Regions from separate parts of the Pseudoalteromonas sp. SG41-2 genome, predicted to be linked through region 2. Evidence: predicted binding sites of a transcription regulator. Region 2 holds the regulator's gene; the other holds the start of a gene.
The links. The regulator sigma-54, encoded in region 2, starts transcription at its own class of promoters, with help from an activator protein. The targets are predictions, from matches to a motif close to GTTGGCACGNNNNTNGNNT.
Positions count from the first base shown of each region.

Region 1: a site for sigma-54 is predicted at 11,995-12,013, ahead of H5186_RS06710 (flagellar hook-length control protein FliK). Genes of this name have one in related genera too.

Region 1 covers NZ_JACJFK010000006.1:78,919-95,343, reverse strand. Annotated here, with positions in the region: gene H5186_RS06765 (flagellin) at 1-718, shown strand, start outside; gene H5186_RS06760 (sigma-54 dependent transcriptional regulator) at 882-2,318, shown strand; gene H5186_RS06755 (DNA-3-methyladenine glycosylase I) at 2,737-3,324, opposite strand; gene H5186_RS06750 (PAS domain-containing sensor histidine kinase) at 3,465-4,577, shown strand; gene H5186_RS06745 (sigma-54 dependent transcriptional regulator) at 4,574-6,052, shown strand; gene fliE (flagellar hook-basal body complex protein FliE) at 6,231-6,563, shown strand; gene fliF (flagellar basal-body MS-ring/collar protein FliF) at 6,584-8,299, shown strand; gene fliG (flagellar motor switch protein FliG) at 8,292-9,332, shown strand; gene fliH (flagellar assembly protein FliH) at 9,336-10,154, shown strand; gene fliI (flagellar protein export ATPase FliI) at 10,173-11,507, shown strand; gene fliJ (flagellar export protein FliJ) at 11,507-11,953, shown strand; gene H5186_RS06710 (flagellar hook-length control protein FliK) at 12,083-14,377, shown strand; gene fliL (flagellar basal body-associated protein FliL) at 14,480-15,010, shown strand; gene fliM (flagellar motor switch protein FliM) at 15,020-16,111, shown strand; gene fliN (flagellar motor switch protein FliN) at 16,134-16,425, shown strand, end outside.
Region 2 covers NZ_JACJFK010000037.1:803-17,227, forward strand. Annotated here, with positions in the region: gene yjgA (ribosome biogenesis factor YjgA) at 406-933, opposite strand; gene H5186_RS20540 (hypothetical protein) at 945-1,079, shown strand; gene pmbA (metalloprotease PmbA) at 1,341-2,690, shown strand; gene H5186_RS20550 (VOC family protein) at 2,940-3,356, shown strand; gene H5186_RS20555 (LiaF domain-containing protein) at 3,529-4,185, opposite strand; gene H5186_RS20560 (BON domain-containing protein) at 4,528-5,091, shown strand; gene H5186_RS20565 (YqaE/Pmp3 family membrane protein) at 5,156-5,314, shown strand; gene H5186_RS23165 (hypothetical protein) at 5,373-5,507, shown strand; gene mgtE (magnesium transporter) at 6,265-7,623, opposite strand; gene H5186_RS20575 (HPr family phosphocarrier protein) at 7,747-8,019, opposite strand; gene rapZ (RNase adapter RapZ) at 8,048-8,890, opposite strand; gene ptsN (PTS IIA-like nitrogen regulatory protein PtsN) at 8,911-9,363, opposite strand; gene hpf (ribosome hibernation promoting factor) at 9,368-9,655, opposite strand; gene H5186_RS20595 (RNA polymerase factor sigma-54) at 9,684-11,180, opposite strand; gene lptB (LPS export ABC transporter ATP-binding protein) at 11,247-11,972, opposite strand; gene lptA (lipopolysaccharide transport periplasmic protein LptA) at 11,969-12,502, opposite strand; gene lptC (LPS export ABC transporter periplasmic protein LptC) at 12,492-13,046, opposite strand; gene kdsC (3-deoxy-manno-octulosonate-8-phosphatase KdsC) at 13,043-13,594, opposite strand; gene H5186_RS20620 (KpsF/GutQ family sugar-phosphate isomerase) at 13,594-14,565, opposite strand; gene H5186_RS20625 (calcium/sodium antiporter) at 14,591-15,562, opposite strand; gene mlaF (phospholipid ABC transporter ATP-binding protein MlaF) at 15,818-16,425, shown strand, end outside.

The DNA of each region.
Region 1 (16,425 bases), on a different contig from region 2:
GCAACTTGCTACGGGTAAAAAAGTCAACTCTGCGGCAGATGATGCCGCGGCATTGCAAATTATAGATCGGTTAACCTCCCAGCAAGACGGTTACAGCCAAGCGGTGAATAATGCCTATGATGGTATTTCTTATTCGCAAGCGACCGAGTCAAACTTGTCGGGTGTCAACGATGCTGTCTCGCGTATTCGTGAATTATCTATTCAAGCAGGTAATGGCGCATTAAATGATAATGACCGTGCTGCTTTGCAAGAAGAAGTGGTGCAATTACAAAGTCAGATTACAGAGACGTTTGAAAATGCCAATTTTGCAGGTAAACCTTTGTTTGATGGTCAGTCGGTGTCGTTTCAAGTTGGTCCAGATGCGAATGCAAATCAAACGGTTACTCCTTCGGATGGTAGTTTTGCATCAGTAATATCAACAATTGATATTTCTACTCAAGCAGGTGCACAAGCTGCAATTGATATTAGTGACCAAGCGGCGGACGAAATTAACGCCCAGCGTGCTGAACTTGGTGCTTTTCAAAATACATTGGCTAGCACTATTAAAGGCCTGGGTACTCAGCAAGAAAATATTGCCGCGAGCCAAAGTCGAATTCAAGATACCGATTATGCTCAGGCGGTTTCACAGCAGGTATCAAATGATATTTTAGCTCAAGCGTCAATAGCACTGCGTGGCCAAGCTAACCAATCGGCTGAATCTATTTTAGGGTTATTATAACGGCTATGATAAAACAGTAATTCTTAAGTATTACTTGCAATTAGCTTAGTGTCTGTTTTTTGGCATCTATGTCAAAAAACTGCCGCTTTGTGCTTGCATCCCTGTCAAACTCGCTTACAATTTAAATTATTAATAGCTTGTAGTAACTGTGGTTCGCTAAATAATGATCTTGATTTTAGACAATAATAATAATCGTGCGATTGGTTTACATGCTGCGCTTACCTTTATTGGTGAGGCAGTGCAACTGCTTGACGATGCAAGCCTTGAACAAGAATGTGAAAAATACCAAAAGCAATCATGTATGGTGATCCTCGGTGCATTGCAAAGCTTAGATCATGAAAGCGTGATCAAGCGCCATCCAACAATACCATTTCTATTAATTGGTGAAACCCTTAAACCACTGTTGAGCATTGCCAATGTAGTTGGCCTTATCTGTGAACCTTTTAACCATGATGTAACGACTCAATTACTGCATGATTGCCAACAGTATCAACGGATGTTGCCAAATGAGCATAAACACGCAAAACCGCACAAAACCTTTGATGGCTTAGTTGGTGAAACTGAAGCGGTTAAAGATGTACGCTTTTTAATTGAACAAGTTGCTAAAACGGACGCCAACGTATTAATTTTAGGCGAATCAGGTACTGGTAAAGAAGTGGTTGCTCGTAATGTTCATTTACTATCAAAACGTAATACAGGGCCATTTGTACCCGTTAACTGTGGGGCTATACCTGCGGAGCTGTTAGAAAGTGAGTTGTTTGGTCATGAAAAAGGCGCGTTCACCGGTGCTATTTCAGCGCGCAAGGGCCGCTTTGAACTTGCTCAAGGGGGGACGCTGTTTTTAGATGAAATTGGCGATATGCCGCTGCAAATGCAAGTAAAGTTATTGCGAGTGTTACAAGAGCGCAGCTATGAGCGGGTTGGTGGTACAAAACCAATTCAAGCCGATGTACGGGTGATTGCTGCTACACACCGTGATCTTGAACAAATGATAGATCAAGGAAGTTTCCGCGAAGATCTATATTATCGACTCAATGTTTTTCCTATCGAAAACCCATCTCTTGCAGAACGTGCTGATGATATTCCATTATTATTAAAAGAGTTAATGCGCCGTATTAATGAGCAAAGTGGTACTACCGCTAAGTTTACTGAGCGGGCAATTGATAGTTTAAAAGAGCACACATGGCCGGGGAATATTCGCGAGTTAGCGAACTTAGTTGAGCGTATGGTGATCATGTTGCCAGATAAAGTGGTTGATATTCCCGATCTACCAGCAAAATATCGTTATATTGAAGTTGATGCTTATGAACCACAATATCCCGAAGAGCTTATGGAGCGTGATGCTTTCAATGATATTTTCAGTACTGGTTTTAGTGATTACGACGATGAGCCAGAAGTTGAAGCAATTCAGCCATCAGCAGACCTTTTACCCGACGAAGGGATTGAGCTAAAAGATTATTTAGCTGAGCTGGAAATTAGCCTGATCACTCAGGCCTTAGAGCGTTATGATTATGTCGTAGCGCGTGCTGCGGAGATCTTGGGTGTACGCCGCACAACCTTAGTTGAAAAAATGAAAAAATATAACCTATCACGAGATTAACACGTGCTAAGTTGCTAATATTTTACTTCGCAATATCAGTAATTACAGAGTGTGGTCGTCGTTTACGGTGATAAGTTCATTGACGCGCTAAAGCACTACCTACCATTTCGGTGCTTGCAAATAGTTACTTAATTTTTACCACCGAGGCGCTGCGCGCTACACGGAGCTGAAGGGCTAGGACCCTAATCCCTTCCTCTTTGAACTCGGAGTTCTCTGTGGTGGATCAATCATTTAAAGGTCTTTTGCACAAAGAGAAGTGAATGAGATCAAATGAGCAGATAAAAATATATATAAATCTTTCGTGGCTGAAGCCTGCTTATATGTGGGTTAAGCATTTGTAGGAAATGGCTTCAGCCATTAATTCCTAGACGCTAGATTTAGGATCCTAGCGCCTAGTCACTTTTCTAGCTCTTAACACCTAGTATTTTTCAATAATCTCAGCTTTACGAAAACAATCATTACTGTGATCATTCACCATACCACAGGCCTGCATATGGGCGTACACTGTGGTTGGACCTAAAAACTTAAATCCCCGTTTTTTTAAATCTTTTGCAAATGCAGTTGAGGCCTCTGTGATTGCAGGGTAGTCACTAAGTTTATCTAACTCATTCACTAACGGCTTACCACCTACAAACTGCCATTGATAGTTACTGAAGCTGCCAAATTCTTGCTGAATTTCAATAAAACGTTTGGCGTTATTTATAGTTGCTACAATTTTTAAACGATTACGTATAATTGTTTCATCAAGCATTAATCGTTCAACATCGTGCTCGTTCATTTGTGCGACTTTTTCTACATCAAAATCCAAAAATGCACGACGATAGCCATCACGTTTCTTTAAAATCGTATACCAACTTAATCCTGCTTGTGCTGATTCCAGAGTAATAAATTCAAAAAGTGTTTGGTCATCATATACTGGGATCCCCCATTCATCATCGTGATAGGCAACATAGTCATCTTTACTGGTATCGAGCCAAGGGCAGCGACATAAATTTGTTGAATTCATAGTGTCTCCTTGCTTTGCTTATTTTAGTTTGTCATTTTTTTGTCGCGTTATTTATACGCTAAGCAAATGAAATTAATCAATATAATTGTTGGTACAATTTGTGCATTTAGCTAGTTAGATCCTGTAAACGAGAATGCATTATGGCCTTAGCTAATGTCTTAAAACCACAATTTATCACAGCGACCCAGTATAACCCATGTTTACTGCAAGAAGAGTACATTGGTGAGTTAAGTGAATTACGCCAGCAAGCCAGTTGGTTAAGTCATTTAGTAGATACAATGCCTGCGGGTGTTGTGGTGCTTGATGGTCGCGGTTTGATCGCTAAAGCTAATCAAATTGCAACAGACATGCTAGGGGAGCCACTCGAAGGTGAAAAGTGGTTCAGTGTGATCCAGCGCTCGTTTCGGCCCCAACAAGATGATGGCCATGAAGTATCGCTAAAAGATGGACGCTTAATTAAGTTAGAAATAACGGCATTAGCGCCAGAGCCAGGGCAATTAATCTTAATGACTGACTTAACCGAAACGCGTCGTCTACAAACACGCGTTGCACATATGCAGCGTTTAAGTGCATTGGGTAAAATGGTGGCATCTTTGGCACATCAAGTGCGAACACCACTGTCTGCTGCGATTTTGTATGCCGCTAATTTAGGTTCAAAGCGGTTACCCGAAAGCTCGCGAGGCAATTTTCATACTAAGTTAATGTCGCGTTTAAAAGATCTCGAAACCCAAGTAAACGATATGTTGTTGTTCGCAAAAAGTGGCGATCAGCAAGTTGTTGAACATGTTTCCATGCAGCAATTATTAACTGAAGTGAAAACTGGCGCTGATGCTATGGTCGCACTTAATAATAGTGAACTTCAGGTCAGTTTACCTGAGCCTGATATCGAGATAATGGGCAATAAAACTGCGCTTGCCAGTGCCATTCAAAACCTTATTCACAATAGTATTCAAGTCATTGGCAGTAATGCACTCGTTCAATTAAGTGCGCAGCGGGATGCGAGTGACCCCGAGCTAGTGTGTATTACTGTAAGTGATAATGGCCCTGGGGTCGATTTAAGCTTACTTGATAAATTATTTGAACCATTTTTTACTACCCGAAGCCAAGGCACAGGTTTAGGCTTAGCGGTAGTTAGTTCAGTCGCAAATGCACACCAAGGACGAGTTGCAGTAACGAACAATGCTCAAGGCGGAGCCTGCTTTAGTTTACTGTTACCTATTTGTACAAAGTCAACATCGGCGGAGGCAATATGAACAACACGATTTTAGTGGTTGAAGATGATGCAGGGCTTCGTGAAGCCTTGATTGATACGCTTGAAATGTCTGGAATAGATTGCGTTGCGGCTGACAGTGCTGAGCAAGCTATGGTGCTACTTAAAAAAGACAGCTTTTCGCTGGTCGTGAGCGATGTGCAAATGGGCGCGATGAGTGGTCTTGATTTACTGCGCAGCATAAATCTTAATTACCCTGATCTACCGGTTTTAATGATGACAGCGTATGCGACTATTGATGATGCTGTTGAGGCTATGCGGTTAGGGGCAATTGACTATATGGCCAAACCGTTTGCGCCCGAAGTGCTACTTAATATGGTAAGCCGCTATCTACCTGAGCCAGAAAAAGAAACTGATGGCCCGATTGTCGCCGATCCGAGTAGCATTCAGCTATTAGAACTTGCAAGTCGGGTTGCTAAATCGGATGCCAGTGTGATGGTGCTTGGTCCTAGTGGCTCAGGTAAAGAAGTACTCGCACGCTTTATCCATGATAAATCAGATCGCGCAGAGCAGCCATTCGTCGCAATAAACTGTGCTGCGATCCCTGAAAATATGCTCGAAGCTACATTATTTGGCTACGAGAAAGGCGCGTTTACTGGTGCGATTCAAGCTTGTCCGGGTAAATTTGAGCAAGCACAAGGTGGCACAATTTTACTTGATGAAATCACTGAGATGGATTTAGGCCTACAGGCTAAGTTACTACGTGTATTACAAGAACGCGAAGTTGAACGTTTAGGTGGTCGCAAAACTATTAAGCTAGATGTGCGTATTTTGGCTACCAGTAACCGTGATTTAAAAGAGGCTGTGGCTAAGCACCAGTTTAGAGAAGATTTATATTATCGGTTAAATGTATTTCCGTTGATGTGGCGTCCACTTTGTCAACGTCCAGGCGATATTGTCGTGTTGGCAAAGCATTTAATTGAACGTCATCTCAATAAAAGCAAAGAGCCTATCGCTGTACTTAGCGAACCGGCAGAGAAAAAATTATTAGCTCATACTTGGCCAGGTAATGTGCGTGAACTGGATAATGTGATCCAGCGTGCGTTGATATTACGCCACGGTGATATGATTGACGAAAGTGCTATTTTTATTGAAAATTTAACCCAGACTCCTCTAACTGCGGCTTTATCAGCAAGTTTAGTGCCGGTTAATTCAGCACCAGAAAACACTACTTCGGCGGTTACAAGTTCACCAACTAATGATGCTTATTATGATCTGCAAGCGCCAGCAATAAAAGCGACAGCAGAACGCAATCAGCTGCGTGAAGAATTACCAAGCTTGGATTCGGGAAGTTACAAAGATGAACTTAAAGATAAAGAGCATAGAATTATTTTAGAGACCCTAAATCGTTGTCAAGGCAAGCGTAAAGATGTAGCTGAAACATTAGGGATCAGCCCACGAACATTACGTTATAAATTGGCACAAATGCGTGATTTGGGGATCACCTTACCTGCTTAAGCCTCTATAATTTTTGTTTTCCTTCACTATTTAATTTACGCTCAGCCTTGCTGGGCGTAAACTTGTCAAAACTCTGACAACAAAAACACATCTCAAGCTATTGATATTAATTAATTTATTAGTTGGCATGCTTTGTGCTTTATTAAGTTATTAGTAAACTGCATCGTCAGAGACAATTATGAAAATTCAAAACAGCGCATTATTTCAAGAAATGCAATCTATGGCTCTCGAAGCTGGTCGTAGTAATCAAGTAAACAAATTACCGACGCAGGCGCAGCCTACTTCGAGCGCCCAATTTGGCGATTTGTTAAGTGATGCACTCAATACCGTGAATGGCCTTCAAGCTGATGCAAAACAAAAAGTCGTAGCGGTTGAAATGGGCGACCGAAATGTGTCATTAGCGGATGCGATGATCGCATCACAAAAATCATCGGTTGCCTTTGAAGCCACTGTACAAGTTCGTAACAAACTTGTAGAAGCCTATAAAGAAATCATGAACATGCCTGTTTAACTAGGTAGTGGAGAATTATTGTGGCGCAATCTAATCAATCAACAGATCTTGCTTTGGCCGGCGGCGGTATCGACCAAACTGATAATGACGATCAACAAGAACAAAAGTCAGGCTATTTAAGTGCATTAAACGGCGTTGATGTATTACGTCAGGTCACTTTAATTATTGCATTAGCGATTTGTTTAGCGATCGCTATTTTTGTGATTATTTGGGCACGTCAACCAGATATGCGTCCACTTGGAAAAATGCCAACGGAAGAGCTAATTCAAACGCTCGATTTTTTAGATGCACAAAAAATTGACTATCAACTTGATGGCAATGTGGTTTCTGTTCCTGAAAATGAATATCAAAATATTAAATTGTTAATGACCCGCGAAGGTATTGAGCAAGCGCCGAACTCGGGTACTGATATTATCATGCAAGATATGGGTTTTGGTGTTAGTCAGCGTTTAGAGCGTGAACGTTTAAAGCACGGTCGTGAACAACAACTTGCGCGCACGATCGAGGAACTACAAAATGTCACGCGTGCTAAAGTATTATTGGCAATCCCGAAAGAAAATGTTTTTGCTCGTCGTGAGAAAAAACCATCCGCAACAGTTGTATTAACTTTAAAACGTGGTCGTATGCTCGGTAGTGAAGAAGTGGACGCCATTGTTGATATTATTGGTTCAGCAGTGCAAGGTTTAGAGCCGTCACGAGTAACTGTAACAGACCAAAATGGCCGATTACTTAATTCAGGATCGCAAAGTGCGTTAGCTGCTCGCTCACGTAAAGAATACGATATTGAACGTAAACGTGAACAAGAATATCTAGATAAAATAGATGGTATCTTAATGCCAGTTATTGGCATGGGTAACTACACTGCACAAGTCGATTTAAGTATGGACTTTAGCGCGATTGAAGAAACTCAAAAACGCTACAACCCTGATTTACCAGCGGTACGCAGCGAAACCACTTTTGAAGAAAACAACATCGGCGGGTTAGCTATCGGTATTCCTGGCGCGCTGACAAATCAGCCCCCAGTGGATTCGAATATTCCTGAAGTTGCCGGTCAAGGTGGTGCAGGCTCTGGTTCATCACCCAGTCGCACTCATAAAGAGGCGACACGTAACTATGAACTTGATACTACTATTTCCCATACACGTCAGCAAAGTGGTGTTATTCGTCGAATTAGTGTGTCTGTGGCAGTCGATTATGTGGCAAAAGTGGGTGAAAATGGTGAAACGACTATGGAGCCTCGCTCAGTTGAAGCACTGTCAAATATTCGTCGTTTACTGCAAGGTGGTGTGGGTTTTGACTTACAGCGTGGTGATGCATTAGAAGTAGTGACAGTACCGTTTGTACGTGAACCGATGGACTTAGCTATTGAAGTACCACTGTGGGAACAAAACTGGTTTATGAAAGTTGTGCGTTTAGTGCTTGGCGCATTGGTTATTATAGTGCTAATCATGGCGGTGGTTAAACCTATGCTGAAACGCTTGATTTACCCAGATGATACCCTTGAAGAGTATGATGATGATGCGCTTAGTTCTGGTGTAGATATTGGTGATAACACCCTAGATATGCTAAATAAAGATTTTGATTCTGCTTCGGTTGGCTTCTCAAGTGATGGTACACTACAGTTACCAGACCTACATGGCGATGAAGACTTATTAAAAGCTGTTCGTGCCTTAGTAGCAAATGAGCCAGAACTCTCCTCACAAGTTGTGAAAGCGTGGTTAACTGAAGATGACTGATCAAGAACAAAAACAACTGCCAGCAGCGTTTGATGTTGATAAATTAGACGGTGTAGATAAAGCCGCAATTTTATTGCTAAGCTTATCCGAAGAAGATGCAGCGCAAATATTAAAGCACCTTGAACCTAAACAGGTGCAAAAAGTGGGTATGGCAATGGCGGCGATAGATGATCTATCGCAAGCCAAAATCAGTGCCGTGCACAATTTATTTATAGAACAAATACAAAGCTTTAGTACGATTGGCTTCCAATCAGAAGATTTTATCAAAAAAGCGCTTACTGCGGCACTTGGTGAAGATAAAGCGGCAAGCCTCATAGATCAAATTGTTATGGGATCCGGTGCCAAAGGCCTTGATTCATTGAAATGGATGGACTCAAAGCAAGTTGCCAATATTATTCGCAATGAGCATCCGCAAATTCAAACGATTGTTTTATCTTATTTGGAGCCTGAGCAATCGGCCGAAATTTTAGCGCAGTTTCCTGAAAAAGTGCGCTTAGATTTAACCATGCGTATCGCCAACCTTGAAGAAGTACAACCTGCGGCTTTACAAGAATTGAACGAGATCATGGAAAAACAATTTGCCGGACAAGCTGGTGCGCAAGCTGCGAAAATGGGCGGTTTGAAAGCGGCGGCTGATATTATGAACTACCTCGATACCAATATTGAAGGTCAGTTGATGGATTCAATCCGCGAGCATGACGAAGAGATGTCACAACAAATCCAAGATTTAATGTTCGTATTTGAAAACTTAATGGATGTTGATGATCGTGGTATTCAAGCTATCTTGCGAGAAGTCCAACAAGATGTACTGATGAAAGCCATCAAAGGTACAGATGATGCATTGAAAGAGAAAATCCTCGGCAATATGTCAAAACGGGCTGCAGAGATGCTTGCTGATGATTTAGAAGCAATGGCACCTGTGCGGATCAGCGAAGTTGAAGCCGCGCAAAAAGAGATCTTATCTACGGCACGTCGTCTCGCTGATTCAGGTGAAATTATGCTTGGTGGTGGTGGTGGTGAGGAGTTCTTGTAAACCATGAGCAAACCTACTCAATATCAAGGTCGTCCTTTACGAGCCAGTGAAGCAGTTGATGAATTATTAGAAAACTGGCCAATTCCAGATGTTACGCAAGACACTCGAAAATTCGATGGTCGTTCAACGGCGTTTGGTACACCGCTGGCCGATTTATATCGTAAAGAGCTTGAAGAAAGTGAACAAGCACTAGAGCCCGAAGAGCCTGAGCTGCCTTCGTTAACGATGGCTGAGCTGGAACGAATTCGTCAAGATGCCTACGAAGAAGGCTTAAAACAAGGCCACGAGCAGGGTTATATTGATGGTTTTGAAAAAGGCGTAGGTGAGGGAAAAGAAGCCGGTTATAAAGAAGGCATTGAGCTTGGTAAAACACAAGGTCAAGAAGAAGTAAAACCACTGATTGAAGAACAGCTAACGGGTCTAAAAGCATTGTTGGATAGTTTGTCAGCGCCATTAGCTAAAGTCGATGATGACGCCGAAAAGCAACTTGTACAGTTAACCGTAATGCTAACCGAAGCGTTAGTTTATCAAGAAATTAAAACCTCCCCTGAAATTATTTTGCAAAGTTTAAAGCAGTGTATCGATGCGTTAGCCAATGAGCAGCAAAGTGTGCGTATTCATTTACACCCTGAAGACATTGAACTGGTTAAAAATAGTTATGGTGAAGCTGCACTAGCTGAAAACCATTGGCAGTTAGTTGCAGAGCCGACTTTAGATCGCGGTGGTTGCCAAGTAAAAACACCACAATCATCTATTGATATGACTATAAAAACCCGCGTCAAAGAAACGTTGGATAGTTTTTTGCATAGTAGTGGTATCTAACGCTATTTTTGGTTTGCAATGAGTTCTCAACCACGCCCATTAAGTGAACGTTTACAACAGTATCAAAAACATATTCATAGTCCAACGCCTGCTGTTGCGGGAATTTTAACCCGTGTTGTAGGGTTAACATTAGAGGCGAAAGGATTACGCGCGCCAGTTGGCAGCCAATGTAAAATTGAAACCATGCATGGTTTTGTTGATGCTGAAATTGTTGGTTTTAATGACCAGACGCTTTACTTGATGCCAAATGACCATATTTCTGGTGTACTACCTGGTGCGCGAGTTATCCCACAAGTAAATGATACCGGACTGCCTGTTGGTATGTGTTTACTTGGTCGTGTTGTTGATGGCTTAGGGCGTCCGTTGGATGGGCTTGGAGCTATTAAAGCAGAGCATTACTTAAAATTTGCACAAAATTCCATTAACCCATTATCTCGACGACCAATTACGCAGCCGATGGATGTTGGCGTACGCGCTATTAATTCAGTGATAACTGTTGGCCAAGGCCAGCGCATGGGGCTATTTGCAGGCTCAGGCGTGGGTAAGTCGGTATTACTGGGTATGATGACCCGAGGCTCAGAAGCGGATGTAATAGTTGTTGGTTTAGTGGGGGAGCGTGGCCGCGAAGTAAAAGAATTTATCGAAGAAATACTCGGTGTGGAAGGGCGTAAACGTTCTGTCGTAGTTGCCGCGCCCGCTGATGCATCACCATTAATGCGATTAAAAGGCTGTGAAAGTGCGGTAACTATCGCGGAGTACTTTCGCGATCAAGGTTTAAATGTTTTATTGCTACTGGATTCTGTAACGCGTTATGCCATGGCGCAGCGCGAAATAGCGCTTGCGGTTGGTGAACCACCAGCGACTAAAGGTTATCCGCCTTCAGTGTTTGCAAAGCTACCCGCGCTGGTGGAACGTGCTGGTAATGGCGGCGAAGGGCAAGGCTCTATCACAGCGTTTTTTACTGTACTGAGTGAAGGGGATGATATGCAAGATCCGATTGCTGATGCGGCGCGAGCCATTTTAGACGGTCATATCGTGTTATCCAGAGAGCTCGCTGACAGTGGTCATTATCCTGCTATTGATATAGAAAAATCGATTTCACGGGTGATGCCACAAGTTGTCTCAGAAGCACATATGCAACAAGCGCGAGTGTTAAAACAAGTGTATTCAATGTTCCAGCAAAATAAAGATATGATTACTTTAGGTGCTTATCAAAAAGGCACCGACCAAATGCTTGATCAGGCCATTAATATGATGCCAAGAGTGAATGCATTTTTACAACAAGGCATGAAGGATGTGATCAGCTATGACGATGGCCTACAAGGGCTTGCGCAATTATTAGGACAAGCATAATGGCAACCAATAAGCTCAGTTTATTGCTGAAAATAGAAAATGATAAAGAAGAAGCTTTACGGATAAATTATTTACAAGCGCAGCAAAACTTGCAAGGCAATCAACAAAAATTGCAAGGCTTGAATAACTTTCGCTTAGAATATACTCAGCAATTACATGTAAAAGGAAAGTCCGGTTTAAGTAGCGCCGGGTTTAGTCAATATCATGCTTTCATTGCCAAAATCGAAGAAGCCATTCGTCAACAAGCGAATACAGTTAGTACTGCTAAACAAGTTGTCTCACAACGCCAAAGTTTATGGCTGAAACAGCAGATTAAGGCTAAAGCGGTTGCTAAGTTAATAGAAAAACAGCAACTTAAAGCGAATGTGATCGCACAAAAAAATGAACAAAAAATGCTTGATGAATTTTCCGCAAATCAATTTTACCAAAGACGTCGCGTTTTATAGCCTATTGCCCAAAATAGGGTTATTTATTAATTCAAATCAGCTTAGGCATATTATTTGCTTGTTTAATGTAATAAGTATTTATTCTGGCAAACTGCGGCGGCAAATTGCCACTTTTAATCTAGGTGAATTATGGCTATTAGTGATCTTTCAGTGTTTATCTCAACTGAGCAGGATGTTCAGTTAAATAAAAAAGACAGTGCCAAAGGTGGTGCAGCAGCAGATAAAGAAAGCACTGATAGTGACTTTTTTAGCCAATTACAAAGTGCCAATAATGCTGCGGAAACATCTATAAAGGTTAATTCAACGGGTGCTGAGGCACGTTCAGCAGAAGCCGTAATTGTTGCTGAAAAAGCACAAGAAACGTCTGCTGACAACAGTGATGAAAATGCGATGTCTGGTGATGCAATGCTTGCGCAAATAACGGCGGCTAATAACATGGACACTCGGGTAAATAATACGCCAACTGTCGAAAATTCCTCATTACTTTCAAAGTTGGGGAAATACAGCGAGGAAAAAATAGACCCTACGCTTGTTAAAGTCACTGGAGCCCGTCCAATTGATGATGTTACGCCTATTATTGATACAGAGACTCCTGCTACTGATGATCCGATTGCACAATTAGTCGATAAACAGCTAAAACCATCGTTACTTACAGAAAAAAAGGTGCTGGCAGAGGCAATTGATAAACAACTTCAGCTAAAGGGGAACACTCCGCCTGATGATGCAGTTACTCCTATTATTGATGATATTCAAGTCGCAAAAGAGACATCGCAAAATAAAGCGATGGCAATGCAGCCAACAATCCAACAAGCAGTTGCGACTACAACTACGTTAAAAAGCGGGCAAGTTGACAATGACGCAGCTCAAATAATTGCTGCTGGAAATACAAGCCAAGGTAAACCACAAGACAGTGAAGTATTAGCTAAAGGTTCCGACGCTATGCTTGCTCAGCAAGGAAAACCTCAACAGAGCGCAGCACTAAGTGCAGATGCAGCAGTTACTAACGTTACTGCTAACGCTAAACAAGCAATCAAAAGTGCCACTGAAGTAGCAATGGACGCTGAAGCGGTTAAAGGTGTTGCTTCAAGCTCTCAAACTGATGTATCAGAAAAAGCAGCTGAACAGTCAAAGCGTAATAATAGTGCTGTATTAGAGCAAATCAGCAAGGTATTACTTAACTCAACGACAACTGTGCAAAAAAATGAAAATCCACTGTTGGCGAGCTTAACACCGGAGCAGCAAAAACAGCTGCAAACTCAGGTTGATGTCATTCGTCAGCAAGATCCATCACCGGCTAACATAACTGACTTAAAAAAAATGCTGGCTGAATTTGTAGCGCTTAATAGTAAAGAAGCTGCAAAACCTACCACTGCAGTTGCGACAATTAACACCGCAGAGCTAACTCAACTAAGTAAAGATATTTCGCTGTTAAGCCCTATGCAAAAACAGGCATTAAGCCAGCAATTACGAAATTTTGTGAGCAATGAGCAGCCCAAAGGGGCTTTATTAACTCAGATCAATAAGGCGATTACTGAATTAGCCCAGCCAGAGAGTACTGAAAAAAGGACTGAGTCAAAAGCTCAATTGACGGTTCAGTCAATGGCAGATAATTTAGCAAGCACTACAACTACCAATAGCAGCACCGCTAAATCAGATACAAATAAAGTATCTGCGCCACAAGATGCACTTATAAAGGCTGCAAGCAAAGAGCAAGAAGTGAAACTGGCAGTACAAGATAATGTTCTAAAAAGCGAGCAATTTGCTGAAAATATTAAAGCAGAGCAAAGCCCTGTGCGCGACAACACATTGGCACGTGTAAATCAATTGTTTGGCCAGCTCACCGGATTAACCACTGCAGTTACAACAGCCACGGCTGTAGAAGGGAGTGAGCAAAGTTATCAACAAGCTTTGGCTGATATGCAAGTAATGCATGCTCAGCAAGCGAGTCCTACATCACAGACAAGACAAATAAATATTGATCCAACTGCGTTACAAGCGTTGAATATCATGAAAAGTGATGCTGCCAAGTTACTGCAAGAACGAGTGAGTGCATTGTTAAGCATTAATAATAAAGAAGCTGAAATACGTCTTGATCCGCCAGAAATGGGCAGTATGCAAATTCGTATTCGTAGCGATGCAGAACAAGCTCACATTAACTTTGTGGTGCAAAATCAGCAAGCCAAAGAAGCCCTTGAGCAATCAATGCCGAGATTACGGGAAATGTTAGCGCAGCAGGGAATTGAACTGGGTGAAAGCAGTATCCAGCAGGGGAATAGTCAAAGTGATACTGGTGGTGACGGACAACAAAATGGTCGTGGTCAACAGGCAAATCAGCAACAAAATGAAGAGGAAACTGCATTAACTCAGCAACCAATTCGCGGCTCTGGGCAACAATCTTCATCATCAATAGATTACTATGCCTAACACCTGCTATTATATGAGGTATAAGACTATAAAAATAAATAACTTGATGGTGCGCGGTGACACTCGTAATATCGCTATTATCAAGGCATAAAGGAAAGCGGCATGGCTGAAGAAGCAAATTTAGAAATTGAAGATGGCAGTAAAAGTAAAAAAAAGCTGATTATAATTATTATTGCTGCGGTATTGGTAATTGGTGGTGCCGCTGGCTTTTTCTTGATGTCAGGCTCAGACGCTGCTCCTGAAACACTTGCAGACGAATCGGTTGCACCTGCAACTGAAACTGCAGAGGTAAGTGGCAGTGGTGCAAAGGTTGGCAGTGCTTTATATGTTGCGATGCCTCGACCTTTTATTTTTAACGTACCAGGTGCAAGTCGTGACCGTATTGTGCAAATAAAAGTGCAATTATTAGTGCGCGGTGATGTGAATGAAGAAACGGCCAAAAAGCATATTCCACTAATTGAAGGTACATTGCTTGGTGTGTTTTCAACCACCACCGCAGATGAACTGGGCACTAGCGAAGGAAAAGAAACCCTGCGAGTAGCAGCGCTTGATAAAGTACAAGCGGCGTTAATGGACGTAGAGGGAAGTAAAGTAATCGAGCGGGTGTTGTTTACCGGCTTTGTAATGCAATAAGGGGTCAGCGTGAGCGATTTATTATCCCAAGATGAAATCGATGCCCTGTTGCATGGTGTCGATGAAGTCGAAGAGGAGGATCTACAGGACGGTGATGATGGCAGCGGTAATACGCTACAATACGATTTTTCTTCACAAGATCGTATTGTTCGTGGTCGCATGCCGACTCTGGAGATTGTGAACGAACGATTTGCTCGACACATGCGAATTAGCTTGTTTAATATGATGCGCCGCACTGCTGAGGTTTCTATCAATGGCGTACAAATGATAAAGTTTGGTGAATATATCCACACTTTATTTGTTCCTACCAGTCTTAACATGGTGCGCTTTCGTCCTCTTAAAGGTACTGGATTAATCACCATGGAAGCACGGTTAGTGTTTATCTTGGTTGATAACTTTTTTGGTGGCGATGGTCGCTATCATGCGAAAATAGAAGGTCGTGAATTTACGCCTACTGAGCGCCGTATTGTACAAATGCTATTAAAAATAATCTTTGAAGATTACAAAGAAGCATGGGCGCCGGTAATGGACGTGTCTTTTGAATATCTTGATTCAGAAGTTAATCCAGCAATGGCGAATATCGTCAGCCCCACCGAAGTAGTAGTGATCAGTTCATTCCATATTGAGCTGGATGGCGGTGGCGGAGATTTCCATATCGCATTGCCGTATTCAATGCTTGAACCTATTCGTGAATTACTCGATGCTGGTGTGCAATCAGATACTGAAGATACCGATTTACGTTGGAGCAAAGCCTTACGTGATGAAATTATGGATGTTGAAGTTGAAATATCAACACAACTGCTTGAAGTTGATTTAACCTTAGCGCAAATTATGGAGCTTAAGGCTGGGGATATTATTCCTGTTGAAATGCCAGAGCACATAACGGTGTTTGTCGAAGAGCTGCCGACCTTTAGGGCGAAAATGGGTCGTTCTCGTGATAACGTTGCGCTGCAAATTAGTGAAAAAATTAGACGTCCTGAATCAGTCAAATCAGAGTTGCATGTCTTTACAAAAGGTGGCAAAAAGCTTGATTCAGATGCGGAATTAGCAGAACTAGAAGATGATCTACACCTTTCAGAAGGCGTAGATTTAGACTGGTAAGAGAATTAAAAGGTTTAATAGTATGAGTGATGACCAAGATACAATGGACGAATGGGCGGCTGCTTTAGCCGAAGCCGAAGGAACCGACAGTTCTGACGGTGCCAAAGTAACTGAACTTGACGAGTTAAGTGATACTAGACATGAAATGAGTGGCGAAGAAAAACGCAAACTCGATACAATTTTAGATATCCCGGTAACTATTTCGATGGAAGTTGGGCGTTCAAAAATCAATATTCGTAACTTACTTCAGCTTAACCAAGGTTCAGTTGTTGAACTTGATCGTGTTGCCGGTGAACCACTGGATGTATTAGTTA
Region 2 (16,425 bases):
TGATGTGGTGTTGTTGCGTCAGCAAGCTTAACGCCTACGGGTGTTAAAGTTTATCTCGGTGTTAAATTTACTTTGATGTTTATTACTTACTTGTAGGCGAGTGGCTTGCCACCGCGTTTTAAATGTGGCGTGGTATTTGTGCGTCAGCAAGCTCAACGCCTACGGTGTTAAGGTTTATCTTGGTGTTAAATTTACTTTGATGTTTATTACTTACTTGTAGGCGAGTGGCTTGCCACCGCGTTTTAAATGTGGCGTGGTGTTGGTGCGTCAGCAAGCTCAACGCCTACTGTGTTTTAATTTGCTGCGAGGGAGGCGTTACTGCTTACTAAACGGTAACTGCCTATAAATAGCGGGTGTTTTTACCCAGACTGAATATAGGCAATTCATTACTACATTACATGTAGCTTATCGCATGATACTTTCTTTAAGATATTGAAATAGCTCTTTATAGCCTTTAGCTGGCTTTTCAATTTTTACTTCTTTTGCCGCATTACGCACCAATTGACGTAACTTTTGACGATCAATAGTCGGGTATTGCTCAATGGTTTGATTAACTAAATCATCACCTTGGGCAATTAAATCATCGCGTAATTGCTCAATCTTTTTAATCATCACTTCGGCTTGATTATTTTTATTCAACATAATGTCGATAATAGCGTTGATCTCTTCGATATTCTCAACGGTACGCAAAGTTTTTGCGATGTAATTTAAGTGACGACGATATGCATCACTTTTGTTACTGATTTTGTCTGCAACAACCATTGCCGCTTTTAAATCGTCATTTAAGGGTAAGCGCTCGCGCTGTTTTTTCCCCATTTTGGCAATTTCAGCACCTAACTGATGAAACTCTTGCGCTTCGCGCTTTAGCTCACTTTTTGATATATAGATAATTTCTTCTTCAATTTCAGCAGGCTTGCCTTTTTTCTTCGCCATGGGGTACTCATATGATAACGTTAACTGCAGTCATTATACCCAAACCACCTCAAGATGCGAGCGTCGTTGGAGTTAAAAGCGATTTAGGCAAGGCATTGATTGCAAGTAATAGTGGTTCTATTGTTAAAATCAATAACGCAGTATAAATCGCTTTTAAACCAAGCCGTTGGGCGTTTCACAGGCACTTACTCTCATCGTTGTTACTTCTTAAAAGGGACTGCCATTCTTGCAAAGTAACGCCTTGATATTAAGCCCCTGTGAAACGCTGAATTCTGTATCTTGAGGTGGCTTGGGTATATACGTGATTCTTTTAATGATTAATATTAGCTGATGCAATGCAGTGAGTGTGTTAGCATTTAAGTATTATGATTGCGCATGCAAAACGCTCCAAGCTCAGGACTAAAAATATGAAAAGCCAACAGCAAGATCCTATTTATACTCAAATTTCTCAAATAAAAGATGCCGTTGCAGAGGTTTTAGAACACGCGAAAAAACTCGGTGCTACTGGCGCTGAAGCGGCGATGTCGAGCACCTCAGGTTTATCAGTTAGTACTCGCATGGGTGAAGTCGAGACCATTGAATTTAACCAAGATGGTGGGCTGGGGATCAGTGTGTACGTTGGTAATCACAAAGGCTCTGCGTCAACAGCTGATTTAAACCCCAAAACACTGCGTACAGTGGTAGAGAAAGCCATTGATATCGCCAAGTTTACCTCAGATGATCCACATAATGGCGTAGCCGATAAAGAGCTACTTGAATTTGCTCCGCTTGATTTGGATTTATACCACCCCTGGGATGTCAGCCCTGAGCAGGGCATTGAATTGTGTCATGCTGCGGAGCAAGCGGCGCTTAATGCCGATGCGCGTATTGTTAATTCAGATGGCGCCAGTTTTTCATCGCATCAAGGTTTACGTGTGTATGGTAATAGCCATGGTCTTATCACAGGTTACCCGCGTACTCGCCACAGCATTAGTACTATGGTGATTGGTAAAGATGGTGAGCAAATGCAGCGGGATTCAGCTTATACCGTAGCGCGAGACCAAGCTGGTTTGAAAGATGCTGCGGCAGTAGGTTTAGAGGCTGCGAGTGAAACTCTTGCTAAGCTCAATAGCAAAAAACTAGGTACCATGAAAGTCCCTGTTGTTTTTCGTGCAGATATTGCTAATTCATTGTTTGGTCACTTGGTGTCTGCAATAGGTGGTGGTGCGCTGTATCGTAAATCGAGCTTTTTGTTGGATAGCCTTGGCACGCAAGTATTTAATAAGTGCGTTAATATTTCAGAGCGTCCGCATATTTTAAAAGGTTTAGCGTCTTCACCATTCGATAGTGAAGGGGTAAAAACCATCGACCGTGAAATCATTCAAGGCGGTGATCTGCAAACTTACTTATTAGCGAGCTACGCAGCCCGAAAAATGAATATGACACCTACCGGTCATGCTGGTGGTATTCATAACTGGTTAGTTGAACAAACTCATGCTGATTTAGCTGCGCTGTTAAAAACAATGGGCACCGGTTTATTGGTCACTGAGTTAATGGGCCAAGGCGTTAATACTGTAACGGGTGATTACTCGCGTGGTGCTGCCGGTTTTTGGGTTGAGAATGGCGAAATACAATACCCTGTAAGCGAAATTACCATCGCTGGTAAACTGCAAGATATGTTTAAAGGCATTAGCGGCATAGGCGGTGACATAGAGCGCCGTGGTGGAATTCAGACCGGTTCGGTATTGATTGAACAAATGCAGATTGCGGGAAGCTAGGTTAAAGCTATAAGTTTTAATTTGCGTAGGCGCGGCTTTATGCCGCGCAAATTTTTTAAAGGAACTAGGTTCTAGGAAAGACACTAGGGGTTAGGCCCTAAAACCTTGCACCTCTAACCTATACTGTTTTCTCATTAACCCTTATCCTCACACATCTTTTGTTATTAAATCTTTTATAAAAAACACTTTACCTCAACTTTGCTTGAGGTTTTATTGTGGCTTTAATTACTTAAATAAAGGAATTTAATTATGTATTTAGAGCACGTAAATTTGGTAGTCGATGATGTTGAAGCTATGCTGCACTTTTATAAGGCGGCTTTTCCGTACTGGTCCATCAGAAGCCAAGGCGAAGGGGAGTGGCACGGTAAACCACGAAAATGGTTGCACTTTGGCGATGATTTTCAGTATTTAGCATTGAGTGATCATGGTGAACAACACAACCGTGACTTAACCGGACATCAAGTTGGCTTAGCGCACTTTGCTTATGTTACGAATAATATTGCTGCAGTAATTTCGCGCTTAGAAAGCGCTGGTTACAGTATTGATAAGCCAGGTGCGGTAAATCCATTTCGTAAAAATGTGTATTTTATTGACCCTGCAGGGTTTGAAATAGAGTTTGTTGAATATTTAAGTGACATTCCTAGTGAGCGTAATAATGATTTATAACATTAGTTTCGCGTCAGCAAGCTTAACGCCTACGGATGTTAACGTTAATCTCAGTGTTTAATTACTCACTGTAGGCGAGTGGCTTGCCACCGCGATATTCAATATTGTTTCGGTGTTTTCGCGTCAGCAAGCTTAACGCCTACGGTGTTAAGCTTTAACTGTGTTTTATCTATTAATGTTTATTGATATCTTGCCAACTGGTTTTAAGGCTGTTGGCGAATGAGACAAACTTTTCTTTAATGGTGCGCTTAATTTTAATTTCCACAGAGCCCAGAATAACTTTTCCTTCGATAGTAATGGTTGGCCCTTGGTGTTTATTCAGTGACACTGATTTGTTTTCAACACTACCAATAATACTGAACAGTTTTGATACAACATTGACGTGTTCTGGCACATAAATTTCATCATTGCCTAGTAAGCAATTTACATGGATGGTGATATTTTGATGCTGAAATATGGCGTCAGTGAAATCAAGTTCAATAGAACCAAGTAAGTTCGTCAGGTGGATTTCTTTTGGTACTACCCATTGCCCACTGCGCTCGTTTGATCCTAAGATACTTCGCAAGTGCAATGTTTCATCGCTGCTTTTATTACTATAGTTTGGGCTAAACTGCGCACGTTTTTCCCACTGGTAATTACTATCGGTTGTTAATTCTAGGTCACTTACCAAATCAATTAAGCTTTGGTTATCTTTCGCAGCCATTGCCTGATCTAATCGACGCTCAAAAGCATCAGCTGAAATAACAGCATGACTGTAGTTATATATTAATTGATCAATAACTTGTTCACGCACTTGCTCAATTGGGCGATCTTCTAATTTTACAGTCATGATGTATTCCTTATAAGTGATGCTGTTGGTGTATTTTACGATTGTCAGTACTGCAATAGTTAAAGCAAAGCTTAGGCCATTTATTAATTGGCTTAATAATCAATAGTTTAAATTTATTTTTGTTAGATGTATTTGTTATATTAACGACAGATTAACGAATAATGCTATTAAATGGTTAATTTTGCAACGACCAGAATAAATTACCGAGCAGTCTGTAAATAATTACCAAGACTAAAGCTAGCGCTATATCAAATAAAGCTTAAGTTATTGATTTTAAGTGCTTTAAAAGTTGGCTTGATGTTCGCATTAATCATATTGTCTTTAATCAAAAGGAGAAAGATTATGAAAACATTTAACAAATCTATTATTGCAGCGTTAGTTCTTGGTACAACCGCTATGGGTGCGCAAGCAAACAGCTGGGAAAATGAAAGTAAAGATGCTTGGATTGATGGTAAGGCAGAAACGGTTCTGTTAATGAACACTAACTTAAACAACTTTGACATTAACACTGATGTAAAAAATGGCAAGGTTGTACTAACTGGTAAAGTTGAAAGTGAGCTTGATAAAGAGCTAGCGGAAGAGCTTATCTTAAGTCTAGATGGTGTAACTGATGTTGATAACGAGCTAACGGTCGTTAAAAACACGGACACAAAAAGCAAGAAGATGAAATCAGATAGCACAGAAAGTGATTTAACGGATGCTAAAATTACTACCGTTATTACAACACGCTATTTGTTTAATTCTGAAGTAGGCGGTACGGATATTGACGTAGATACCGATAAAGGTGTGGTAACGCTAAATGGTACTGTTGGTTCGGATGCTGAAAAACAGCTAGCGGTGAAAATTGCTAAGAATGCCGAAGATGTTCGCGATGTAGTTGATAACTTAACTATTGTAGCTGAATAATCTATAAGCCACGAATGCCCAGTTATGCTGGGCTTTCTTATATAAATTTCAGGGAGTGAGAGTCATGGATTTAATACGAATTATATTTTCAGTACTTATTCCACCACTTGGTGTATTTTTACAAGTTGGTTTAGGTGCTCAGTTTTGGATTAATATTTTGTTAACATTACTAGGGTATATTCCTGGTCTGATACATGCAATTTATATAATCGGACGTCGTTAGAGTCACAGTGTGAAATATAACAAGGATGAACAGCCAATAGATGGCAAGGAGTAACATTATGGATAACGTATTAAGGAAAAACCAACAAGGGATCGTAAAAAGCGCAAAGCCACTTTGGACGGCACAGCAATGGAAGGAACTAATGAATAGCGCATCAAGGAGCGAAGTAAAAGCAGCAAGGAATGGGCTTTAAATAAGTAGATATTAGAAGGATTTTGCTAGGATGTTATATACCAAAATTATAAGTGTATGTTGTTATTTTCATTAAGAACATCCACTTATAACCTTCCCCAAGAATGTTTAACCTCTCATTTTATTATAGTCATAGGTGTTTTTGCGTCAGCAAGCTCAACGCCTACGGGTGTTAAAGTTTATCTCGGTGTTAAATCACTTGTAGGCGAGTGACTTGCCACTGCGTTTTAAATGTGGCTCGGAGTTTGTACGTCAGCAAGCTTAACGCCTACGGTGTTAAGGTTTACTTTGATGTCTAATTAATCACTTGTAGGCGAGTGGCTTGCCACCGCGTTTTAAATGTGGCTCGGAGTTTGTGCGTCAGCAAGCTTAACGCCTACGGGTGTTAAAGTTTATCTCGGTGTTAAATCACTTGTAGGCGAGTGACTTGCCACTGCGTTTTAAATGTGGCTCGGAGTTTGTGCGTCAGCAAGCTCAACGCCTACGGGTTTTAACGTTTATCTCGGTGTTAAATCACTTGTAGGCGAGTGGCTTGCCACCGCGTTTTAAATGTGGCTCGGAGTTTGTGCGTCAGCAAGCTCAACGCCTACGGGTGTTAAAGTTTTGGGTTTATCGTAGGCGGTGCTTTATGCCGCGCGGTTGATAACATTCATGGCTAAAGCCATTGCCTAAGTTGGCGGATGAGGTTGATGTAACGCTAAGAGATGCGCGAGATAAACTCGCGCCTACGATGGGTTTAACCTTTAACTAATTTTTAACTACACCAACAACCATGTGGCGGTGCCTAGGAAGGCGAAGATCCCTACAATATCGGTTACGGTTGTCAGTACTACGCTGCCAGCTAATGCAGGGTCAATTTTCATTTTTTTCAATAGCAGCGGAATACTGGCACCGGCGATACCTGCGGCTACTAAGTTCATAAACATGGCAAAGGCGAGTACGCCGCCAAGCTTAAAGTCCCATTGCCAAATAGCAACAACACCGGCAATTAAAATGGACCAAACAATCCCGTTTATTGCGCCGATTGCAAGCTCTTTGATCAGTAAAAAGCGTTGGTTAGTTTGGTTGATATGACCCACTGCAATACCACGTATTACGAGGGTTAATGTTTGGCTGCCCGCAACACCACCCATGGATGGCACTATACCGTTGAGTACCGCTAGAATAGGTAAAATTGCTAAGGTGTTTTCAAAGAAGCTTGCCACAATCGCAGCAAGTAGCGCGGTTAATAAGTTAACGCCAAGCCAAATTGAGCGCTTTTTCGAACTTTTTAACACTGGGGCAAAGGTATCTTCTTCATCATCAAGACCGGCTAGGCTTAATAAGCTATGCTCGGCGTCTTCACGGATAACGTCAACGATATCATCGATGGTGATACGGCCAAGTAGATGGTCATTATCATCAACCACTGGGGCTGATATCCAGTTATGACGTTCAAACAGTTGTGCTACATCGGTTTCATCCATCGAAATGAGGATAGATTCACAATCTTCATCCATTAAGTCGCGAATGATTTTATCTGGCGAGTTAGTCAACAAGGTCGTTAACGACATGGCACCTATAAAGCAGTTATGTTTATCAACAACATAAAGATCATCGGTACCTTCTGGTAGCTCACCACGTAAACGTAAGTAGCGCAGTACTACGTCGATAGTGACATCTGGACGGATGGTCACTGTATCAGTGTTCATTAGCGCGCCAGCAGAGCGCTCTTGATAAGAGAGTGCTTGAGTTGCACGTTCTCGATCTTGGCTGTCCATGGCACTAACAACGTCTTTGTAGACGGTATCAGGTAGGCTACGTAGTACTTCCCCTAGATCATCGTGGCTCATGTCCTCAGTTGCCGCAGCGATGTGCTTCGGCTCCATTTGGGCAATGATCCCTAAACGAACATCTTCTGAGAGTTCTTCGAGTACGTCACCTTGTACATCTGGATCAACCAGTTGCCATAGCAAGGTACGAATTTTATGTGGGGATGACTCGAGTAATAATGCGGTGTCACACGGAGCTGTTTTTGCCAACATACGCCTTACTTGAACAAATTGACCACTGTTAAGTGACTTGGTCACTTGTTTTAGTTGTTGTAGTGGGTAATCTTGTTCAAAAGCTTCTGGCATTGGCGTCCTTAAAAATTAATACGCTTGATAGGTAGGGTAACAGTTGTCGGTAATTAACGCGCTTGGTCTGTTTAATTAACGACTTTATTTAGTTTAACGCAATTTAGTGGTACTGACTACGAGCTATTCTTGTTCGTTAAAGCGTTGTGCGATCAACTCGCCAATTGCTGCAAGAGCAGGTTCAGCGTCCGGGCCTTCACATACAACTTTAACTTCTTTGCCTTGGCTACTTTCTAATAGCATTAAGCCGAGTACGCTATCGCCTGCGGCTTGTTTGTCATCTTGATGAAGTGTGATGCTGGCATCAAACTGCACAGCTAATTGCGCTAATACGCTGGCTGCGCGAGCATGTAAACCGAGTTTGTTTTTTATTAAAAATGTATCTTCTAAACGCATCAACATTCCTTACTGTAAACGTGAGTTGTTATTCTTGTTCACGATGGCGAATTTTCACATTGCTGTGGCTCATCGAGAAGCTTTCACCTATAGTTTGCGCTAGATAAACTGAGCGATGTTGACCACCGGTGCAACCAATAGCAATTGTTAAGTAACTGCGGTTATTACGCTCCAAATGCGGTAACCAAGTTTGTACAAAGGTTTGGATCTGCCAAGTGAATTTTTGTACGATACTATGGCTGGCTAAATAATCTTTTACTGGCTGATCAAGGCCTGTAAGTGGCTTAAGCTCAGGCTCCCAATGTGGGTTTGGTAAAAAGCGTGCATCAAAAACATAATCAGCTTCTTTTGGGATACCATATTTAAAACCAAATGATTCAAAGGTAATGATTAGTTTTTTATCTTTTTTCCCTAAAATCTTTTCACGGATTGACTCTGCAAGCTGGTGGACACTCAGATCAGTGGTATCAAGTATAAAGTCAGCGCGAGTAGTTAATACATCAAGTAATACTTTTTCTTGCTTGATAGCTAAATCCAGTGGCAAAGAGTCCAAAGATAATGGGTGTAAGCGGCGAGTTTCAGAAAAACGTTTGATCAGGGTTTGATCATCACTGTCTAAATAAAATAGCGTCGGATTTGCAAAACCAGGCAAGTATTCAAGAATATCGTTAAATTCTTCCTGCTCTTTCGGTAAATTACGGACATCAATACTGACGGCAATTTTGTCATAATTATCAGAGACACTGCGCACTAATGAAGGTAATAAGTTTACCGGAATATTATCTACACAATAATAGCCAAGATCTTCTACTACACGCAGAGCAACAGATTTACCTGAGCCAGAACGCCCACTGATGATGATTAACTCCATGTAAATTCTCCTTCATTTGGCTACGATTGCGCAGCAATTACGTGATACAAATCTTGGTCTGTTTTTGCGCTACGTAGTTGTTTACAAAAATCTTTGTCGTTGAGTTTATCAGCAATTGTGGCTAACGTCTTCAAATGAAGTTGGCTATCACCATCTGGCACGATGAGAGCTACAAATATATCAACTGGGCGATTATCTATCGCATCAAAATCAATCGGTGATTCACTCACTATAATTATTGCTAGCGGGTTTTCAACACCACTCATACGGCCATGAGGAATAGCAATACCACGACCAATACCCGTACTACCTAGTTTTTCTCTCGACAGTAGTGCGTTGAGGATTTCTTGTTGTGATAGCTGAGGAAGTTGTTCATGAGCCAATTGGCTGATAAATTCAATGATCCGTTTTTTGCTATTAAAAAGGACCGCAGCTTTACTGCAGTCCTGGCAAATAAGTGAGCTTAATTTCATAGTGTTAGTGTCGAGCGTGCTTCTCTTTGTGTTTAATTACCTGACGGTCAAGTTTGTCGATTAGTCCGTCAATGGCTGCATACATGTCTTGGTGCTCAGTTGAGGCAAATAATTCAGCGCCACTGACATGTAATGTGGCTTCTGCTTTTTGGCTTAGCTTTTCTACATCAAGAATGACATGGACATTATTGATATGATCAAAATGCCTTTCAAGCTTGGCAAACTTATTGTTTACATAGTCTCTTAATGAATCAGTAATTTCTACATGACGACCAGTTAAATTTAGTTGCATAAGCATTTTCCTCTTGTGATTTTACGCCTTAAATCAAACTTTTACGTTGATTTGACGGTGGAATAGCCAGTGACTCGCGGTATTTTGCAATAGTCCGTCTAGCTACTTTGATACCTTGCTCTGCCAATATATCTGCAATTTTACTATCACTCAATGGTTTCGCTGAGTTTTCTGCACTGATCAATTTTCTGATCAATGCTCGAATGGCTGTCGATGAGCATTCGCCGCCGTTCTCAGTACTTACATGGCTCGAGAAAAAATATTTTAACTCAAATATACCACGAGGGGTATGCATGTATTTTTGGGTGGTTACACGAGAAATTGTTGATTCGTGCATCTCAACCATTTCGGCAACGTCGTTTAGTACCATAGGGCGCATGGCCTCAGGGCCATGCTCAAAGAATCCTTGCTGCTGTTTAACAATGCAGTTGGTTACTTTGAGTAACGTCTCGTTACGACTTTCTAGGCTTTTAATAAACCATTTAGCTTCTTGCAAATGCGAGCGTATAAATTGGCTGTCAGTGCTTGATTTTACAGAGCGTGACATCGCCGCATATTGGCTGTTCACTCTAATTTTTGGCATGCTGTCTGGATTGAGTTCAACCACCCAGCGACCTTTAATTTTTTTCACCGAAACGTCAGGAATAACATACTCTGATTCTTCGCGTACTATGGTATCCGCAGGCTTTGGGTTAAGGCTGTGGATCAGTGTCATTACTTCTTTTAGTTCATCTTCTTTAAGCTTAGTCTTTTTCATCAAAGTGCGATAGTCACGACTAGCTAATAAATCGATATGATCAGTTAAAATCATTTTTGTCTCGCTAATCCAAGGAGTTGCAGGATCAAATTGATTTAATTGAATACATAAACATTCTTGTAGGCTGCGCGCAGCAATACCAACAGGGTCAAACAACTGAATGCGTTTTAACACTGCTTGCACTTCGTCGAGTTCGATTTCTTCTTCGTTATTACCTTGATTTAAGCTTTCTGCGATGTCTTCGCAGCTCAAGGTTAAAATACCTGAATCGTCAACGGCTTCAACAATCGCAATGGCAATGGCTTCATCGGTTGGACTAAAAGGTGTGAGTTGTAATTGCCACATTAGATATTCGTGCAAGGTTTCAGTTGAGGCACCTTGATAAATTGACTCATCTTCAGGCATTGGCCCAGATGACGTATTTGGCGCAGCACTCATGTATTCGTCCCAGGTGACGTCCATAGCCATTTCGTCACTTAAGGTCTCTTTACTTAATGCTTCGCTACTTTCTTGTTCATATTCGCTTGGCTTGTCGTCTGCTGATGCGCTAACGGTTAAGTCATCGTTATCTTGTTTTTGTTCGTTTTTACCAGCCGTGTCGTCTGAATATTCATGTTCTTCTAGCTCTAACAATGGATTGCTGTCGAGCGCTTCTTGAATTTCTTGCTGGAGATCCAATGTACTGAGTTGCAATAAGCGAATTGCTTGTTGCAGCTGTGGTGTCATTGTAAGTTGCTGGCCCATGCGCAGCTGGAGTGATTGCCTCATGTATCTCTAACAATCCTTTTATTGTTATCATCGTTAAGTCTAGCAGATACTTAGCCGAGCGTGGCTTTATAGCCTAAATTGCTCGCCCAGGTAAACATCGCGGACTGTTTGGTCGGCGAGTACATGCTCAGGGGTACCTGATGCAATTAACTCCCCATGAGAAACTATGTAGGCTTTTTCACAAACATCAAGGGTTTCTCGTACATTGTGGTCGGTAATAAGCACGCCAATACCACGGTTTTTAAGGTGTTCAATAATCTTCTTTATATCTAACACTGAAATAGGATCAACGCCAGCAAAAGGCTCATCAAGTAAGATAAATTTTGGGTTTGCGGCTAAAGCGCGTGCAATTTCAACTCGACGACGTTCACCGCCAGATAATGCCATACCTTGGCTGTCGCGGATATGTTGAATGCTAAACTCATCAAGTAAGCTGTCGAGCGCTTCTTCTCTGGCTTGTTTATTCAGCTCTTTACGAGTTTCTAAAATAGCCATCAGGTTTTGATAAACAGTTAATTTACGGAAGATGGATGATTCTTGTGGCAGGTAGCCAATCCCTAACCGTGCGCGACTGTGCATTGGCAGTAAGGTGATGTCATTATCATCAATACTGATTTTACCTTTGTCGCTTGGAACTAAACCCACAATCATATAAAAGGTGGTGGTTTTACCAGCGCCATTAGGACCCAATAAGCCAACAATGCTGCCTGCGCTAACTTCTAAACCCACGCTTTTTACAACTTGGCGACCTTTATAGCTTTTTGCTAGAAATTCAGCTTTTAATGTACTCATGGCTGCCCTTTAGATTTGTCTTTTTTACTGTCTACTGGTACCAAAATGGTGTGCACACGATCGCTTGAGCTTGCGCCTTTTTCAGCACTGATCAGTTGCTGGTCCATATCATAGGTAATGCTTTTGGCATTGATTTTTTGACCTGCCTGAGTGACTTGTGCATTGCCAACCAAGGTTAAATAGCGCTTAGCGACATCGTAACGGACTTCATCAGCACTGGCACTCATTACTGTGCCATCAGTTTGTTTTTCTTCAAAGTAAGCCGGACTGCCAGTTGCGACAAGTAGTTGTTTGTTATCGCCTAAATCTTCGCGCTTATGGACTTCAAGTCGATCCGCTTTGATACGGCGGTTACCATGAATGATTTCAACATTTTTTTCAAAAATACCGATATTGTCTTTCAGTTGGGCAAGCTGCGTGTCAGCACTGATAGAGACTTGATCTGCAGGTGGTGTCGTATTTTCAGCAAAGCTTGCAAAAGCAATGAATAAGCTTGGTATAACAAGCAAGTGAGCAAATTTATTGGTCATAATATATGGTTCGCGTATGGTTAATTAGTTCTACCACTTCGGCTTTTAAGTCGGCATGGAGACCGCGCCCAGTGATTTTTAAATTTGGTCCGATTAATTCAACTGGTTGTTCTGAACTCATGGTTTGTAGTTCAATATCAACCTGAATATTATCTGCGTTTATATGTTCAATCATGGCATTATTGGTCAGGTTTTTAGCAACCACATTACCTTCTAAAATTAATTGATGATTTTCATATAAGGTGGCTTCATCGGCATTAATTTGCCACGTCTGCTGTTGATTATAGAGTGTAAAAATAGGTTGTTCAAAGTAAGTGAACCCTAACTGTTGGTAGAGTTCCATTTTTGCAGCTGTTACTTTGTGGCTAATTTTACCTTGTTCATCAAATGCGGTTTGTTTTAATGCCACCGCAGTATAATCAGGTTTTGCTATTATATCTTCTTGGTGTTGTTTTATGGCGGTACTTTGATAAAAATACGGATACCACAGCCATACCATGCAGCCGACAAATAATACGCATAATATTAAACGCGCACTATTCATGAGCTCGTGCCTTCGCTGGTTAATGATTTACCATTTTCGAGCATTAATAAATCAGTGAGTTCACGCACCGCCCCAAAGCCACCAGGTAGCATGGTTGTATAATGTGAAATGCGTTTGATTAGTGGATGCGCATCATTTACTGCCACCGCAAAACCAACCAATTCCATTACCGGCAAGTCAGGTCCGTCATCGCCTATGTAAGCGATTTGTTCATCGCTTAACTGCAATTTATCCTTGAGCTGTTGATAAGCTTGCAACTTGTTTTCTTGGCCTTGGTAAATATGCGGTACTGTCAGGCTAGTCATCCGTTGCTGAACTATCTGTGAATGACGACCGGTGATCACGGCAACTTCAAAACCGCTATTGATCAGTGCTTTGATACCAAAGCCATCTTTAGTATTAAACGCTTTGAGTTCTTCACCTTGGTTACCAAGATAAATACGACCATCTGAAAACACCCCATCGATATCACAGATCAGGAGTTTGATTTTTTGTGCTCGCTCGCGAGCATCATCTGAAAGTGGCTGATATAAGTCAGCAAACTGCATTATAAAACTCCTGCTTTGAGCAAATCTTGCATATTAAGAGCACCAATAGGGTGGTGTTTATCATCAACTACAATTAAGCCATTGATACGCTTATTCTCCATGATATTGAGTGCCTCGGCGGCAAGCATATCAGCAGTTGCAGTAGTGCAAGAGCGGGTCATGACAGTGCTTATCAAAGTACTGTGAATATCTATTCGTTGCTCTAAAATTCGCCGTAAATCACCATCAGTAAAAAGCCCTGCAAGTTGCCCTGTGTCATCAACAATAGCTGTCATACCTAAGCCTTTTGCCGACATTTCGATTAATGCATCTTTGATACATTGCTTATCATTGATCATAGGCGTTGCTGGGCCACTGTGCATAATATCTTTTAAACACAATAGTAAACGTTTACCTAAGCTACCACCAGGATGCGATAGCGCAAAGTCATCGGCGGTAAAGCCACGGGTTTCTAGCAGAGCAACGGCTATTGCATCACCCATCGCAAGTGTTGCAGTCGTGCTTGCAGTCGGAGCGAGTCCTAATGGGCAGGCCTCTTGACTTACTTTGATGCATACATGAGCATCAGCCCAATTTGCCATTGATGATTCAGGGTTACCTGTCATGGCGATCATTTTTGCGCCAATACGTTTAATAACCGGAATAATATTCAGTACTTCGCTGGTTTCGCCTGAGTTTGAAATAAGCATAACCACGTCATCACGAGTGATCATCCCTAAATCACCATGACTTGCTTCACCCGGATGGACAAAAAACGCAGGCGTGCCAGTGCTTGCCAGTGTTGCAGCAATTTTATTACCAATATGCCCTGATTTCCCCATACCGACTACTATGATCCTACCGTGACATTGATACATCAATTGGCAAGCTTGATTAAAGTTTTCGTCTAGATATTGGGTTATATCAAGCAGTGCTTGGCGCTCTATTTCTAGCACCCGCTTACCTTGTTCAATAAAATTTAACTGCGTCATTGTGTTATCCATTTTGTGGCTAGCATTAAGCAACTTGGCTGAAAATATAACCTTGATAGATTAAAAACGCGACCAATAACAGGCCACCTTCAACTCTATTAATGCGTCTTGTGCCCCTAAAACTCAAGGACATAGCAATAAGGGCTATGGTGGCACCAATCATTATTAAGGCATCACGGTTTGCAGCTGAAGGATCAATAATTGAAGGGTTGATAATCCCAGCCAGTGGCAACACAGCTAAAATGTTAAATATATTTGAGCCAACAATATTACCCAGTGCTAAATCATCTTCGTTTTTTAATACCCCAGCAATACAGGCTGCCAGCTCAGGCAAACTGGTGCCAATAGCAATAATGGTTAACCCTATTACTAAATCACTTAGGCCAAAGTATTTGGCTATATCAACTGCTGAGCCAACTAAAAAATGTGAGCTGACAGGCAGTAATATCATACCAATAATTAACCAAAATAAAGCCGATTTGGTGGGCACGTTATCTGGTACGTCTTCACAGGCTTCACTTACAAATGGGTCATCAGCTTGGTTTTTAGCGCGAATAGAAATAATAACTAAGCCCGCAATAAAGACCACAAAGCCAATGATTAATGCAACGCCCTCAGCAAATGAAAAGTAGTTATCAGAAAATACATACCAGGCAGCGATTGACACTAGTAGTACAAGCGGCATTTCGCGTTTTAATGTCATTGATGATACTGAGAGTGGGCGCAATAGCGCGGTAATACCTAAAACAAGTAAAATATTAGTGATATTTGAGCCAACGGCGTTACCCACGGCAGTGTCAGTTTTACCGGCAAGCGCAGCTGATGCTGAGACCATCATTTCAGGGGCTGACGAGCCCATCGCAACAACGGTTAAGCCAACAATAAGAGTAGGAACACCGAAATTTTTTGCCAGTGCCGCAGCACCATAAACAAAGCGATCCGCACTCCAAACTAGAGCTGCAAATCCGAGAATTAAAATGACAAAAGAAGTCACCATTACGTTACGCCAATTATTCAAAATGAGATGACTGCAAATAGTAACAAAAGCCAACCTGAAAGTATAAATAAAAGAATCTGCGTAGCTTGTTAGATTATGGCCTGATTTGGACTGAGAATAATTATTTAAGCGACGGTTAAGCCTACTGCTGTAAGGTTTGCAGCGCTATTACATAGAATATTACAAAATTTTACGATTTGTTTTTTCCATCTTGCTGTAAAAACGCTTAAAATAGGTGAACTAGTGAAAATAGTAATGGAGAGCGACTTGTCGCAACCAATAGTAGAAATCAAGGATGTAAGCTTTTCTAGGGGCAATCGCTGCATATATAAAAATATGAGCTTTAGTGTCCCGAAAGGAAAAATTACGGCAATTATGGGACCAAGCGGAATTGGTAAAACCACCATGTTGCGTTTAATTGGTGGTCAATTAAAACCAGATAGCGGCACTATTTTATTCGAAGGTAATAACATTCCTGCCATGTCGCGCAAAGAGCTTTATGCGGCGCGAACCAAAATGAGTATGTTGTTCCAAAGCGGCGCATTATTTACCGATATGTCAGTATTTGACAATATCGCTTTTCCGCTGCGTGAACACACTCGTCTAAGTGAAGATTTAATTCGCCTTGTGGTGCTAATGAAATTACAAGCTGTTGGCTTGCGTGGCGCACAAGATCTAATGCCTTCTGAGCTGTCAGGTGGTATGGCACGTCGTGCTGCATTAGCGCGCTCAATCGCACTTGATCCTGAATTAATTATGTATGATGAGCCATTTGCAGGCCAAGACCCAATTTCCATGGGGGTATTAGTTAAGTTGATTAAATCGCTTAATCAAGTGCTTGGATTATCATCATTAATCGTAAC